DNA from 2 places in the Dickeya ananatis genome. Region 2 is predicted to be linked to the other one. Evidence: predicted binding sites of a transcription regulator. Region 2 holds the regulator's gene; the other holds the start of a gene.
What was found. The regulator CRP, encoded in region 2, controls carbon source genes, mostly activating them, when cyclic AMP is high. The targets are predictions, from matches to a motif close to ATGTGANNNNNNTCACAT.

Region 1 (7,373 bases), 1.2 Mb from region 2:
TGTGATCGGTAAAGGCGGCTCTGTTATCCGCGCGCTGACTGAAGAAACCGGTACGACTATCGAGATCGAAGATGATGGTACGGTGAAGATCGCCTCGACCGACGGCGAAAAAGCTAAACACGCGATTCGTCGTATCGAAGAGATCACGGCGGAAATCGAAGTGGGCCGCATCTATCAGGGCAAAGTGACTCGTATCGTTGACTTTGGCGCGTTTGTTGCCATCGGTGGCGGTAAAGAAGGTCTGGTACATATTTCTCAAATCGCCGACAAGCGTGTTGAGAAAGTGACCGACTATCTGCAGATGGGCCAGGAAGTACCGGTCAAGGTACTGGAAGTGGACCGTCAGGGTCGTATCCGTTTGAGCATAAAAGAAGCAACTGCTCAACCTCAGGAAACTACACCGGTTTCCGAGGCAGAATAATAGCGGATAATCAATTGGCAGCTCCTTACAGTATGAAGGAGCTGCGTGTATTATAAGGAACGGATATCCTTATGCTGAGCAGTCGGGGACAGGATGTTCATCCAATGTTTGTCTTCGGGAGTGGGAAATGAAGCCTTTCTTGCGCTGGTGTTATGTTGCGACAGCAATTATGCTGGCAGGATGCAGCAACACGGATTGGCGCAAAGATGCAGTGCTGGCGGTTCCGTTGCAGCCTACGTTGCAGCAGGAAGTCATTCTGGCGCGCATGGAGCAAATCCTGGCGAGCCGGGCAATTACTCCCGATGAGCGAGCACAGCTGTTATATGAGCGCGGAGTGCTGTATGATAGCCTCGGGTTACGGGCGTTGGCGCGAAATGATTTTTCACAAGCGCTTTCTATCCGTCCCGATATGCCGGAAGTGTTTAACTATCTCGGCATTTACTTGACGCAGGCAGGCAATTTTGATGCTGCCTATGAAGCGTTTGATTCTGTATTAGAGCTTGATCCAACTTACAATTATGCGCGTTTGAATCGGGGCATCGCTTTGTACTACGGCGGTCGCTACCAGTTGGCGCAGGATGATCTGCTAGCGTTTTATCGCGACGATCCTAATGATCCTTTCCGTTCCCTGTGGCTTTACCTGGTGGAGAGAGAAATCAATCCCGAGAAGGCCAAACTGGCGTTGAAAGAACGCTACGAGGGTGCAAAGAAAGGTGTGTGGGGATGGACGATTGTCGAATTCTACCTGGGCAACATCAGCGAAAAAGCGTTGATGCAGCGTGTACAGGAAGAAGCTAAGGATAACACTTCGCTCGCCGAGCATCTCAGTGAAACTGACTTCTATTTAGGTAAGCACTACCTAAGTCTGGGGGACAAGAACACCGCCGAGGCGTTGTTCAAGCTGACGGTTGCTAACAATGTTCATAATTTTGTTGAGCACCGCTATGCATTGTTGGAATTGGCGCAGTTAGGCCAAGAGCAAGACGACCTATCAGGATCGGACCAGCAATAGCTGACGAACACCTTTCAGCCAGAGATCATGACGATTTCTTCATCGCCTTAACGGGCGAGGCTTTTTTGTTCGCTTTTTAATCCAATTTGAGCCGGTTCACACTTTTCAATGAAAATGATTGAGTATTTTCTCGACAAGTTATGTAGACTGGCCGCCATTTTGAAGTGAGGCAAAGTTTACATGGCAGAGTTTGAAATCTCTTTTGCTAGCTTGGGGCTGTCTGCTCCTATTCTGAATGCACTGTCTGAGATGGGGTATGAAAAACCGTCTCCGATTCAGGCGGAATGTATTCCTCATCTGCTCAACGGGCGCGACGTACTGGGTATGGCGCAAACCGGGAGTGGCAAGACCGCGGCATTTTCCCTGCCGCTGCTGAACAATATCAAGGCTGATCTGAAAGCACCGCAGTTGCTGGTGCTGGCACCGACCCGTGAACTGGCGGTGCAGGTTGCAGAAGCCTGTAACGAATTTTCCAAACACATGCAGGGCGTCAATGTGGTCGCGCTGTATGGTGGCCAGCGTTATGACGTGCAGTTGCGCGCGCTGCGTCAGGGGCCGCAGGTGGTTGTCGGTACGCCGGGACGCCTGCTGGATCACCTGAAACGCGGTACGCTGGACCTGTCCAACCTGAGCGGTCTGGTGCTGGACGAAGCTGACGAAATGCTGCGCATGGGCTTCATCGAAGATGTGGAAAACATCATGGCGCAGATCCCGGCTGAGCATCAGACGGCGTTGTTCTCCGCTACTATGCCGGAGGCGATTCGCCGTATCACTCGTCGCTTTATGAACGATCCGCAGGAAGTGCGTATTCAGTCCAGCGTGACCACGCGCCCGGATATCAGCCAGAGTTACTGGACGGTATACGGTATGCGTAAAAACGAAGCGCTGATCCGTTTCCTGGAAGCCGAAGACTTTGATGCCGCGATCATTTTCGTGCGTACCAAAAACGCTACGCTGGAAGTAGCCGAAGCGCTGGAGCGCAGTGGTTATAACAGCGCCGCGCTGAACGGTGACATGAACCAGGCGCTGCGTGAACAAACGCTGGAGCGTCTGAAAGACGGTCGTCTGGATATCCTGATTGCAACTGACGTTGCTGCACGTGGTCTGGATGTTGATCGTATCAGCCTGGTGGTGAACTACGATATCCCGATGGATTCCGAATCCTACGTGCACCGTATCGGCCGTACTGGCCGTGCTGGTCGTGCTGGCCGTGCGCTGTTGTTCGTGGAAAACCGCGAGCGTCGCCTGCTGCGTAATATCGAACGCACCATGAAGCTGACTATTCCTGAGGTGGAATTGCCGAACGCCGAACTGCTCGGTCAGCGTCGTCTGGCGAAATTTGCCGCTAAAGTGCAGCAGCAACTGGAAAGCAGCGATCTGGACATGTACCGTGCGCTGCTTGGCAAACTGCAGCCGCAGGAAGAGCTGGATATCGAAACACTGGCCGCCGCACTGTTGAAGATGGCGCAGGGCGAACGTCCGCTGATTCTGCCGCCGGATCCGGTGGTTGAGCGCCGTCCGCGTCGCGAATTCCGCGATCGTGATGACCGTTTCGAACGTCGTGGCGAGCGCAACGATCGTGCCCCGCGTGGTGATGATCGTCCGGCTCGTCGTGAGCGTCGTGACGTGGGTGAAATGGATCTGTACCGGATCGAAGTGGGCCGTGATGATGGCGTAGAAGTGCGTCATATCGTGGGAGCGATCGCCAACGAAGGCGATATCAGCAGCCGTTACATCGGTAACATCAAACTGTTTGCTTCGCACTCCACTATCGAGCTGCCGAAAGGTATGCCGGGGGACCTGCTGTCGCACTTTACCCGTACGCGTATTCTGAACAAGCCAATGAACATGCAACTGATGGGTGATGCACAGCCGCATGAACGCCGTGAGCGCCGTGATGGTGGTGAGCGTGGCGATCGTGGTGCCCGTGGATTTGGCGATCGTACCGGTGGCGGTCGTGGTCGTCCGTTCAACGGTGAACGTCGTGAAGGCGGCGAGCGTCGTGGTGGTAACCGTGATGGTCAGCGCGCACCACGTCGTTTCAACGATGCCTGATAACGTCCGTTGCTGATAACCTCAGTGATTGATGTGAAAAACCAGCCTTCGGGCTGGTTTTTTTATGGCATAAATCTGACTGCTACTGGATGCGAGCTTCCCGCACCATATCCGGTTGCAGTTGCGCGACCAGCTCAAAGGAGCGCAGCCGTGCATGATGATCGAAGATTTGGCCGTTGATCATCAGCTCGTCCGCCTGGGTTTCCCGCAGTAAGGTTTGCAGGCCGTGGCGCACTTTGGCGGTATCGCCGACGATAGCCAGCCGTAATGTCTGCTCAACGGCAAACTGCTCGGCCGCAGACCAGTGTGTTTCCATCGACTCTACTGGTGCGGGCAGCGGCCCCGGCGTACCACGCCGCAGGTTGATAAACTGCTGTTGTAATGATGTAAACAGGAAACGGGCGTCACGGTCACTATCGGCGGCGACAACATTCACACACACCATGGCGTACGGTTTTTCCAGTTGGGCCGAAGGGCGGAAATTGTCACGATAAAGCTGCAAGGCTTGTAGCAGCATATCCGGTGCGAAATGGGCGGCGAAGGCAAACGGTAACCCCATTGAGGCCGCTAACTGGGCGCTGTACAGGCTGGAACCTAGCAGCCAGATGGGAATGTTCAGCCCTTGTCCCGGTACTGCCTGCACGGGCTGACCCGGTTGAGCCGGGGAAAAGTAGCGTTGAAGTTCCTGCACGTCGTGGGGAAAATCATCAATATCGGCATTCAGGTGGCGGCGTAACGCCTGCATGGTGCGGTGATCGGTGCCGGGGGCGCGCCCCAGACCGAGTTCAATACGGCCAGGATAGAGCGATTCGAGCGTGCCGAACTGTTCAGCTATCACCAGTGGTGCGTGGTTTGGCAGCATCACACCACCGGAACCCAGCCGGATGTGCCGCGTTCCTGCAGCAAGGTAACCGATCAACACCGAGGTGGCCGCGCTGGCGATACCGGTCATGTTGTGGTGTTCCGCCAGCCAATAGCGCTGATACCCCCACTTTTCCGCATGTTGCGCCAAATCCAGAGAATGGTGGAACGCATCACGGGCCGTATTGCCCTGCGGGATGGGAGCCAGATCGAGTAGCGAGAAAGGAACAGTAGCGGTCATAAGCGTCACTCATCAGGTTGAGGGGCTGACGCATCAGCCCAAATAAACACAGATAAGATGTTACGCTATCTTAACAAATGGCAACGGACGATGCGTGCGCATCGCCCTGACATTAGCGTTAACTGACCAGTTCCAGCCCGGCAACGCGTCGCCAGTAGCCGTTGCAATCCTGCTGATTTTCCAGCATTAGTGGTTGCTCACCGTGCTGGTTAGCGCGGAAACGGTCGATAATCGCCAGCGTGTCCAGCCCTTGAGGCGACAGACGTACGATATCCACCAGCCCTTCCATGGAAGTCAGGTCGTTACCGAGGTTATAGCAGTAACCGCTCTGAGTCTGGATGCCGTTAAGTACGAATACCTGCTGATTTTCCTGCGACAACATCTGGCGTCCTTGTGGATACTGGATGCAGCAGGTTTCGCATTCGTCTTTGGGACGGTTTTCCGAACGAGCGGTAAAACAGCGGGCGGAATAGGCCAGCGGCAGATGGCCGTAACTCAACACTTCGACTTCAAACTGATGGCGAAAACCCAGTTCATCACACTGATTAAGCAGGTGTTGCAGCCAGTCACGCGACAGCTCTACTGGCATGCACCAGCGCATCATGCCTTGTTTGTGCAGCAACCGCAGGGTGTAAGCGTTATAACAGTTCAGCGCATGACCGGCGACAAACGGCAGGTGACGTTCTGCCGCCATATTGACCGCGCCAAGATCGTTGGCTTCCAGCAGAAATTCGCCGTTCTCCACGTATTTTTTCAGTTCGGTCAATTCGGAAGGCGCTTGTAACAACGCCAGCGTAGATATCACCACCTGTTTACCGCTGGCGGCGACTTCACGCGCCAGTGTGAGCCAGTCGCCGACTTTCATCCCCCGGCGTTTACTGCACACGGTTTCACCCAGATAGATGATGTCGGCACTGCTGTCGAGCGCAGCACGATAGAAGGTTTCAATGTCGGCTTTCGGCCAATAGTAGAGCAGGGCGCCCAGTGAATATTTCATGTGATTGATGTCTCCTGACTACTGCCACTGGCGATGATAAGCGCCCAGCGTGGTCTGCGTACCTTCGGCAACGGCACCCAGCGCCTCCATCCACTCGGCGGTGGGGGTAAAATGTGCCGGGTCAGCTTTACAGCGGTCTATCGCCTGTCGCCACACCTGGGTTACCTGGCTGACGTAGGCCGGGCTGCGTTGCCTGCCTTCGATTTTTACCGAGGCGATATTCGCCGCCATCAGTTCTGGTAACAGTTCCAGCGTATTCAGACTGGTAGGCTCTTCCAGTGCGTGATAGCGCTGGCCGTCCACCAGATAGCGGCCTTTACACAGCGTCGGGTAACCCGCGTTTTCATTGTCCTGATAGCGGTCGATCAGCACATCATTCAGCCTTGATTCCATGCCGTTTTTCGTTTGTTGCCAGCGCACAAAGCGTGCCGGGGAGCAGGCACCCACGGTGTTGGGGGATTCGCCGGTCAGGTAAGACGACAGGTAACAACGTCCTTCGGCCATGATGCACAGGCTACCGAAGGCGAACACTTCCAGCGGCACCGGGCTGGTGCGCGATAGCTGCTTGACCTGATGGATGGACAGTACGCGTGGCAGCACAACACGGGCGACATCAAAGTGGCGCTGATAAAAGCGGATGGCTTCCTCGTTGGTGGCGGAGGCCTGAACCGACACGTGGCGCTCTACCGACGGATAACGCTCGGCGGCATATTCCAGCATCGCCAGATCCGCCAGAATCAGCGCATCGGCTCCTGCGGTTTGCACGGCAGTATCCACCGCTCGCTGCCAGCGTGGGTAACCATCCGGGTGAGCGAAGGTATTAATAGCAATATGCAGCTTGCGACGGTGGCGATGCACGTAGTCGCTGGCGTCCTGTAATTTTTTGTCGTTGAAATTGAGGCCGGCGAAGTGGCGGGCATTGGTATCGTCTTTCAGCCCGATGTACACCGCGTCGGCGCCATGATCGATGGCGGCTTTCAATGCCGGCAGGTTACCGGCGGGGCAAAGCAGTTCCATTCTTACGTCCTTTCATCACGGCCTAACGCAGCGGGCCGGTTTGCAATGAGACAGAATCTTAGTGAACCCGGCAGCCAGCAACTTTGATTTAAACCAGCATATCGGGGAATTGCTGGCGCTTTGCGGTCGTGATTTCGCGCAGAACACGCTAAATTTATTTCATCACCATCGTGTGACTTTTCCTGCGGGTGTCGCCAGACGACGTTAAAAAAACGCTTCCGGCACTTTTATTGATGTAGACCCTTGCTGCCCGTTTCCCGTTCTATGGCAGAATAATGACCATGTCGGTCAGGCAGCATTGCTTTATGAGGAGTACGCCAGTGTTGGAAAAATTACGAGCGCAGATTGTGCGTCAGGGGCCACGTTTACTGAGTAAGCCGTTAACGTTAACGCCTTTCTTCCTGCAACGCCGGGTGCTGGAGCAACTGCTGGGTTGGCAGTTCCGTCAGGCATTGGAAGAAGGTGAGCTGGATTTTCTGGAAGGTCGCTGGTTACGGGTTGAAGTCCGTGATATCGGTTTGCAGTGGTTTGTTACGCTGCGCGATAACCGACTGGAAATCAGCCATAACGAGCTGGCGGACGTCAGCTTTAGCGCCGATGCCAACGATCTGATTTTGATAGCCGCTCGCCGGGAAGACCCGGATACGCTGTTTTTCCAGCGTCGTCTGCGTATTGAAGGCGATACCGAGCTGGGGCTGTACGTCAAAAACCTGATGGACGCCATCGAGCTGGAAAATATGCCTGCACCGTTGCGGGTGGCGTTGCTGCA
Region 2 (7,373 bases):
CGATTAACTATGCGGCCACCAACGCGTATCAGATGAAAGAAATCTTCGATGACGCCTTCGCTGAAGGGTTATTCCTGAACAAAATCAGCGCAGAGCGCAGCCCGGTCAGCCGCCCGGAATCCGATTGCTGGGACGTGGTGCTGGAGTTCTTCAACCCGAAAGAGCGTCTTACCGCTGCCCGCAAACTGTATCGCTACACCATTGACGTCAGCGATGTCATGCCGGTCACCATTGGCACGCTGCGTAGCTGGCATGCCTATTAATACCGGCTTGCCGTTTGTTCTCGGTTTTAAGATTTGCCGCCAGTTGGGGGCATTAACCTGGGGATATCCCCAAAATACGATGTAAATACACTCAAGGAGAAATACCATGAAACTTCCAACCCAAGCACAGAATGTGAACCGCGCTAACCGTGTTGCTGAAGCCAAAGCCTCTGGCGTTAACCCGGCTTTCTGGGGTGAAGCACTGAATCTGCTGAAAAAAGCAGGCCAGGGCGCGCTGAGCGGCGTACTGAGCTAATCGACAATGGTGCATGGCCATATGGCCGTGCACCATTTCTTCACAATAAGAAAAAATACAGTGATGTAATACGGTAATAATTATATTGTCAGAATCAGGGGATATGACGTTCGGTGAATGTACATTATAACGAATTAATAGGTTCGATGGTGGCTCTGCATGATTAGTGTGTATGAATATCAACCCACAGTGAATGAGGGTTGATGTTTAAAGCATGCCATGAAAATAGTGCCATAAAAAGAGCGTATTAATTTTTATTGCAGAGGGGAATGTATGTCTAACAATGGATTTTTCTTGAACACCGCAGTGATCAAAGACCTCAGGCTAAAAAAAAATTAAGTCAGGAGGAATTGTCGGAGCAGAGTCTTGAGTCGAAGTGTTATATTTCTATCTCTACAATAAAAAGAGCTGAGTTGGGCAAGCCTATTTCCAGGCAAACGTTGTGTAAATTTGCGAAATTCTTTGATGTCACGGTGGACAATCTCATCTTACCCTCGCATGAGCGGGTTTCTCGTGACGTGACTCACGATGAGTGTAAATGTATCGCGTTTATTTTTGCCGGGATATATAACATGTTGATCATGAATGAGGCGAATAAGACCTGATTGTAGACATAGAAAATAATATTTTAATGAAGGCCATATTAACCCTCGAATGAGTGTTGTGAGGGTGGGTGATTATAGATAAGCACAGGCATGAACTGTAGCGGTCACGTCACCAATGTTGGCGTTGTGAATTGAATTCGAGTGCCAGCAGGGAAAGCATTTTATTTTTATCCCATGTTCGCGGTGATAATAAATAAAAACAGTAAAGGGATTTACTTTATTTTACCAGGGTGTAGTCAGGACAGTTTTTCGACAGGGTATATCGCTATCACATTTCAGGTTGCTGGTGTATGTATTGACGGGGTCACTCCAGTCACTCACCTGAGTCAGCACCTGGGTAATTGTTGCATCGCTGCTTTTTGGCAACCCGAATTATTGGGGTAGGGATAGTTGTTTTTATGGTTGGAGTAGCGGTTGAAATAAGACGGTAGCGTTGCATAAGCCATACCCGTTCTTATGAAGGAGTACATTGTTGTGAAATGTACGCTGGCAGGAGTTGAATAAAGGATTTTCCCGTGAAAACAGAAAATATACTACCTGGTAAATTAAGAAATATTCCTGCTGAAAAGATCCCTCTGGCGGGTTATTCGGTAGGAAGGCATATTCCTGAGTTCATCTTTTTACCCTCTGCGCTGCGTGGGCAAATCGATCGGTTATTGCTGTCCGGCAGGCCGATTCTGCTGTATGGCGAACCGGGTGCTGATCTGTCTGATATCACCAGCTATATTCGTGCCAGGTTGCTGGCATCACAAGGGCGTTATGTCGAACTCAGCGGCGAGGGTGACCCAACGAAACAGGTGAGGGATATGTTGGCCTCACAGCCTGATGGTCATCGGTTGACGCTGTGCATACCGGGCTTTGACGCCCTGACCGAACAACAACAACAGGCGTTGCTGACACAATTGCAAGATGAACATGCCGGTCGCAATGCGCTGCGGCTGGTATTCGGGTTGATAGCCACGCCGACAGAACGCGGTGCGTTGCCGACACAACCCGGCACACAACTGATGTCGACCTTTGGGTGCCAGCTATTGTCTGTGTCGGCCCTGAAAGGCAAAACGCCGGAGATAGTCGAATTGGTCCACGCGGCCTGGCAGGCGTACCGTCAATCGGTCCGGCAGACATTGCATCCTGACGTGCTGTTTTATCTGCACCATTACGAATGGCCCGGCAATGTCAGGCAATTGTGGCACAGCGTCGCCCGGCTATTAATGCTCAGTGATGATGCTGAGATTAGCCTGACTCAGGCCAGCCGTATTCTGCCGCATATTATCCCCCCAACGGAGCTGGCGCAGAGGGGGGAAGGGCGACGGATTAACCGCTCATTGTGTGACGCGGTACTCAGCCGTGATCAGGACGCGTTACAGCAGTTTCACCCCTCGGTGATCAAAGCGCTGTTGTATCTGGGCGAGCATTTTCAACGTGAAGTGACGCTGATTGAACTGGCGGAGAATTCGCATATCAGTCCGTCGCATCTTTCTTATCTACTCAAGCACAGTCTCGGCTTATCGTTTAAACAGATTCTGAACCAGACCCGCATTTTCTATGCCTGCCAGCGGCTGGAGTGCCACCCCATGAGCCGGATTACCAACCTCTATCTGGATTGCGGCTACGGTGACCTGAGTCATTTTGAAAAGATGTTTAAGCGCTACACCGGTGCCACCCCCATCGAGTTTCGCAAACAGTTCAATCCGATGCTGCTGCGTAATGAAACCGGGTGAGAGCCCGATTGTCGCGGAACACCCCGGTCGTGACTGACCGGGGTTTTTCCATGATGTCGGCAGGTTTTTATCCCCGCTTTCTGCACCACATTTACGTTCTGTACCGATTGTTTCCACCTCGTATCTGGACAACCACCTCTCAACTCTTCAGACTCGGCACATTCATTCGACATCATGCGCGGTCAGCATGATATCGATGACGCACCTGGCGTCATTTATATCCGCTGATCAATAAAAATATGCTGCTACTTATCGATAACTACGACTCCTTTACCTACAACCTGTACCAGTATTTTTGCGAACTGGGTGCGGAGGTGCTGGTCAGGCGTAATGATGTGCTGACGCTGGCGGACATCGAGCGGTTATCGCCGCAACGACTGGTGATTTCTCCCGGCCCTTGTACACCGGATGACGCAGGGATCTCGCTGGCGGCGATTCGCCATTTTGCCGGTCAACTACCGATTCTGGGGGTCTGTCTGGGGCATCAGGCGCTGGGACAGGTATTCGGCGCCCAGGTGGTACGCGCCCGCCAGGTGATGCACGGCAAAACCTCGCCAGTGCGGCATACCGGGCGCGGTGTGTTCGCCGGGTTGGCAAACCCACTCACTGTCACGCGTTACCATTCGCTGGTGCTGGAAAAAAATACGCTACCTGACTGTTTTGAGGTCACAGCCTGGACTGAGCTTGACGGTGATATCGACGAGATCATGGGAATACGTCATCGTTCGTTGCCGCTGGAAGGTGTGCAGTTTCATCCAGAAAGCATCCTCAGCCAGCAAGGGCATCAGCTATTGAAAAATTTCCTTGATTTATAGTCGGATAGCGCAGGGCAGGCCGGGCGTATCGGATTAGTGATTGCCTATTTTTGATTTTTTATGCATATTTATTGATTATATTTTCACTTAAGATCTTCACTCCACACTACGGGATATGACAACGGGGCAGCAAATGGCGACAGAGAAAGCAGCAGTAACACGGGATACTTACGATAAGGTAATTCTTCCGGTTTATGCACCCGCGCAGTTTGTGCCGGTAAAAGGCAAAGGGAGCCGTGTCTGGGATCAGCAGGGCAAAGAATATATCGATTTTTCTGGTGGCATCGCGGTAACCGCGCTGGGACATTGCCATCCGGCGTTGGTGGCGGCGTTGAAAGAGCAGGGTGAAACCCTGTGGCACACCAGCAACGTATTCACCAACGAACCGGCGCTGCGTCTGGCGACCAAACTGATCAACGCCACGTTTGCCGATCGTGTGTTTTTCGCCAACTCTGGTGCAGAAGCCAATGAAGCGGCGTTCAAACTGGCACGGCATTACGCCATTACCCGTCATAGCCCGTACAAAACCAAGATAATTTCGTTTTATCAGTCGTTTCATGGCCGTACCTTGTTTACCGTGTCGGTCGGTGGTCAGCCGAAATATGCCGATGGCTTCGGCCCGAAACCGGCGGATATCGTGCACGTGCCGTTCAACGATTTGGACGCGGTCAAAGCCGTGATGGATGACCACACCTGTGCCGTGGTGCTGGAGCCGATTCAGGGCGAAGGCGGCATTACGCCTGCGACACCGGCTTTCCTCAAGGGGGTGCGTGAGCTGTGCGATCAGTATCAGGCGCTGCTGGTGTTTGATGAAGTGCAGTGTGGTATGGGCCGCAGCGGTAAGCTGTTCTCTTATATGCACTACGGTATCACACCGGATATTCTGACCACCGCGAAAGCGCTGGGCGGCGGCTTCCCGATCAGCGCCATGTTGACCACGGAAGAGATTGCGTCGGTGATGGCAGTCGGGACGCACGGCACCACCTATGGCGGCAACCCGCTGGCTTGCGCGGTGGCGGAAGCGGCGCTGGATGTGATCAATACACCGGAAGTGCTGTCCGGCGTGGTCGATCGCCATGCGCGTTTTGTGTCTGCGCTGGAGCGCATCAACGCCCAGTACGGCATTTTTGATGAAATTCGTGGCATGGGCTTACTGCTAGGCGCACAACTGAAACCGGCCTGGCATGGCCGCGCCCGTGATTTTCTGGCGGCATCGGCAGATCTGGGGTTGATGATTTTGGTGGCGGGGCCGGATGTGATCCGTTTTGTGCCGTCTCTGGTGATCACCCCGGAAGAGATAGACCAGGGGATGGCGCTGTTTGAAAAAGCCGTGGCACAGGTAGTGAAGGGCGCATAAGCCGCGCTTTCCTCTCTACTAAAACGACAAGAGCGTGCCTGGGCACGCTCTTTTTGATCCGGCTGAGTTGGGCCGATGGATGTTGATCCGGTGAATGCGAATCAGCGAGTACCGTATACCACGATGGTTTTACCGTGGGCGGAGATCAGGTTCTGGTCTTCCAGCATTTTCAGAATACGGCCGACAGTTTCGCGGGAACAGCCGACGATTTGGCCGATTTCCTGACGGGTGATCTTAATCTGCATACCATCCGGGTGGGTCATGGCGTCCGGCTGTTTGGCCAGATTAAGCAGGGTTTGCGCGATGCGACCCGTCACGTCGAGGAATGCCAGGTTGCCGACTTTTTGCGAGGTAACCTGCAGACGACGTGCCATCTGTGAGGACAAGCGCATCAGAATGTCCGGGTTGACCTGGATGAGCTGGCGGAATTTTTTATAGGAGATTTCAGCAACTTCACAGGCTGTTTTCGCCCGGACCCACGCACTGCGTTCCTGCCCGTCTTCAAACAAGCCAAGTTCGCCGATAAAATCGCCCTGATTCAGATAAGACAGAATCATTTCCTTGCCTTCTTCATCCTTGATCAGCACGGCAACCGAGCCTTTCACGATGTAGTAAAGCGTCTCTGCTTTTTCACCCTGGTGGATTAGGGTGCTCTTCGATGGGTACTTGTGAATGTGGCAATGAGAAAGGAACCATTCGAGAGTCGGGTCTGTTTGCGGTTTGCCGAGAACCATTCGCTGTTATCCTCTGTTGTTAATTCACTGCGCAAATCACAGGGCTCAGAGTTCCCTGTACGGCGTGATAACATAGTTATAATTCAATTCCGTCCTGGCGGAATGACGTCAGGGAATATACTGAGGCTGTCTATCAGATGACGCCAGTAAGCCGGTGGTGGGTCAGGCATCGACGCAACAACACATGCCGGTTTACGCTTTTGTTTGTAACACAGGTTGAGTGTAGTGTCTTGTGTTGTCTCGCTTCAGCATGATTAAGCTCTGATTATCAGGCTTTTTTGTACATAAGCGATGTAAAATTTCAAAAATAATTGATTGAGGACAAAATTATGCAGGCGCGGGTGAAATGGGTTGAAGGGTTAACATTTCTTGGTGAATCCGCTTCCGGACATCAACTGCTGATGGACGGCAACGCAGGCGATAAAGCGCCCAGCCCGATGGAAATGGTACTGATGGCCGCAGGCGGATGCAGCGCCATCGATGTGGTGTCTATCCTGCAAAAAGGCCGTCATGACGTGGTGGATTGTGAAGTCCGCCTGACGTCTGAACGCCGTGAGGAAGCACCGCGTTTGTTCACCGCCATCAACCTGCATTTTATCGTCACCGGCAAGGGCTTGGGCGATAAAGCCGTGGAGCGTGCGGTGTCGCTGTCAGCCGAAAAATACTGCTCTGTGGCGTTGATGCTGGGAAAAGCCGTGAACATTACCCATAGCCATGAAGTGATCGCGCTGGATTAAGCGCCTGTTCGCGGCGGCGTGTTGTCCTGGCCGCCGCGTCGTTAAGCGCCGGTTCATCGGCGCTTATCATCGGTGCTTATCATCGGTATATTGCCGGTGTCAGTCGATTTTATTGCCTTCCATCAACCGCTGTACCAGCGGCATCATGATCAACTCCATCGCCAGCCCCATTTTGCCACCCGGCACCACCAGCGTATTGATGTGGGAAATGAACGAGCCCTGCAACATGGCCAGCAGGTAGGGGTAATCGATGCGGTCCAGCCCCTGAAAGTGGATCACCACGAAACTTTCGTCCATCGAGGGAATGGCTTTGGCGGCGAACGGGTTAGAGGTATCGACCGTCGGTACGCGCTGGAAGTTGATGTGGGTGCGGGAAAACTGCGGCGTGATATGGGTGATGTAGTCTTCCATCGAGCGCACGACGGAATCCATCACCGCCTCGCGGGAGTGTCCGCGTTCGTTGACGTCACGTACCAGCTTCTGAATCCACTCCAGGTTGACTATCGGCACCACGCCGACCAGCAGGTCGACATGCCGGGCAACATCATGCTGTGCGGTGACCACGCCGCCGTGTAATCCCTCATAGAACAGCAGGTCGGTCGGCTCAGGCATCGGCTCCCAGGGCGTGAAGGTCCCCGGCACCTGATTGTAGGGGATGGCCTCATCATAGGTGTGCAGGTATTTGCGGGTCTGCCCGGTGCCGCTACGACCGTATTCGATAAAGGTGTTTTCCAGTTGGCAGAAGTCATTGGCTTCCGGTCCGAAATAGCTGATGTGACGCCCCAGGTCCCGTGCCTTGCGGATCGCCATATCCATTTCCGGTCGGGTATAGCGGTGATAACTGTCGCCATCCACCAGCGCGGCGCGCAGATTCAGTTGCTGGAA

Region 1: the regulator CRP is predicted to act here: its motif matches at 1,518-1,535, upstream of yrbN (protein YrbN).

Annotation. Positions count from the first base shown of each region.
Region 1 is NZ_CP040816.1:3,512,667-3,520,039, reverse strand. It holds gene pnp (polyribonucleotide nucleotidyltransferase) at 1-421, shown strand, start outside; gene nlpI (lipoprotein NlpI) at 549-1,433, shown strand; gene yrbN (protein YrbN) at 1,542-1,601, shown strand; gene FGI04_RS15580 (DEAD/DEAH family ATP-dependent RNA helicase) at 1,614-3,488, shown strand; gene FGI04_RS15575 (luciferase-like monooxygenase) at 3,571-4,590, opposite strand; gene FGI04_RS15570 (U32 family peptidase) at 4,709-5,587, opposite strand; gene ubiU (ubiquinone anaerobic biosynthesis protein UbiU) at 5,606-6,604, opposite strand; gene ubiT (ubiquinone anaerobic biosynthesis accessory factor UbiT) at 6,925-7,373, shown strand, end outside.
Region 2 is NZ_CP040816.1:4,678,514-4,685,886, forward strand. It holds gene FGI04_RS20850 (PatA/PatG family cyanobactin maturation protease) at 1-263, shown strand, start outside; gene FGI04_RS20855 (hypothetical protein) at 370-519, shown strand; gene FGI04_RS20860 (helix-turn-helix domain-containing protein) at 807-1,124, shown strand; gene FGI04_RS20865 (helix-turn-helix domain-containing protein) at 1,640-2,845, shown strand; gene FGI04_RS20870 (aminodeoxychorismate synthase component II) at 3,085-3,660, shown strand; gene argD (bifunctional acetylornithine/succinyldiaminopimelate transaminase) at 3,794-5,017, shown strand; gene crp (cAMP-activated global transcriptional regulator CRP) at 5,119-5,751, opposite strand; gene FGI04_RS20885 (OsmC family protein) at 6,081-6,488, shown strand; gene FGI04_RS20890 (phosphoribulokinase) at 6,588-7,373, opposite strand, start outside.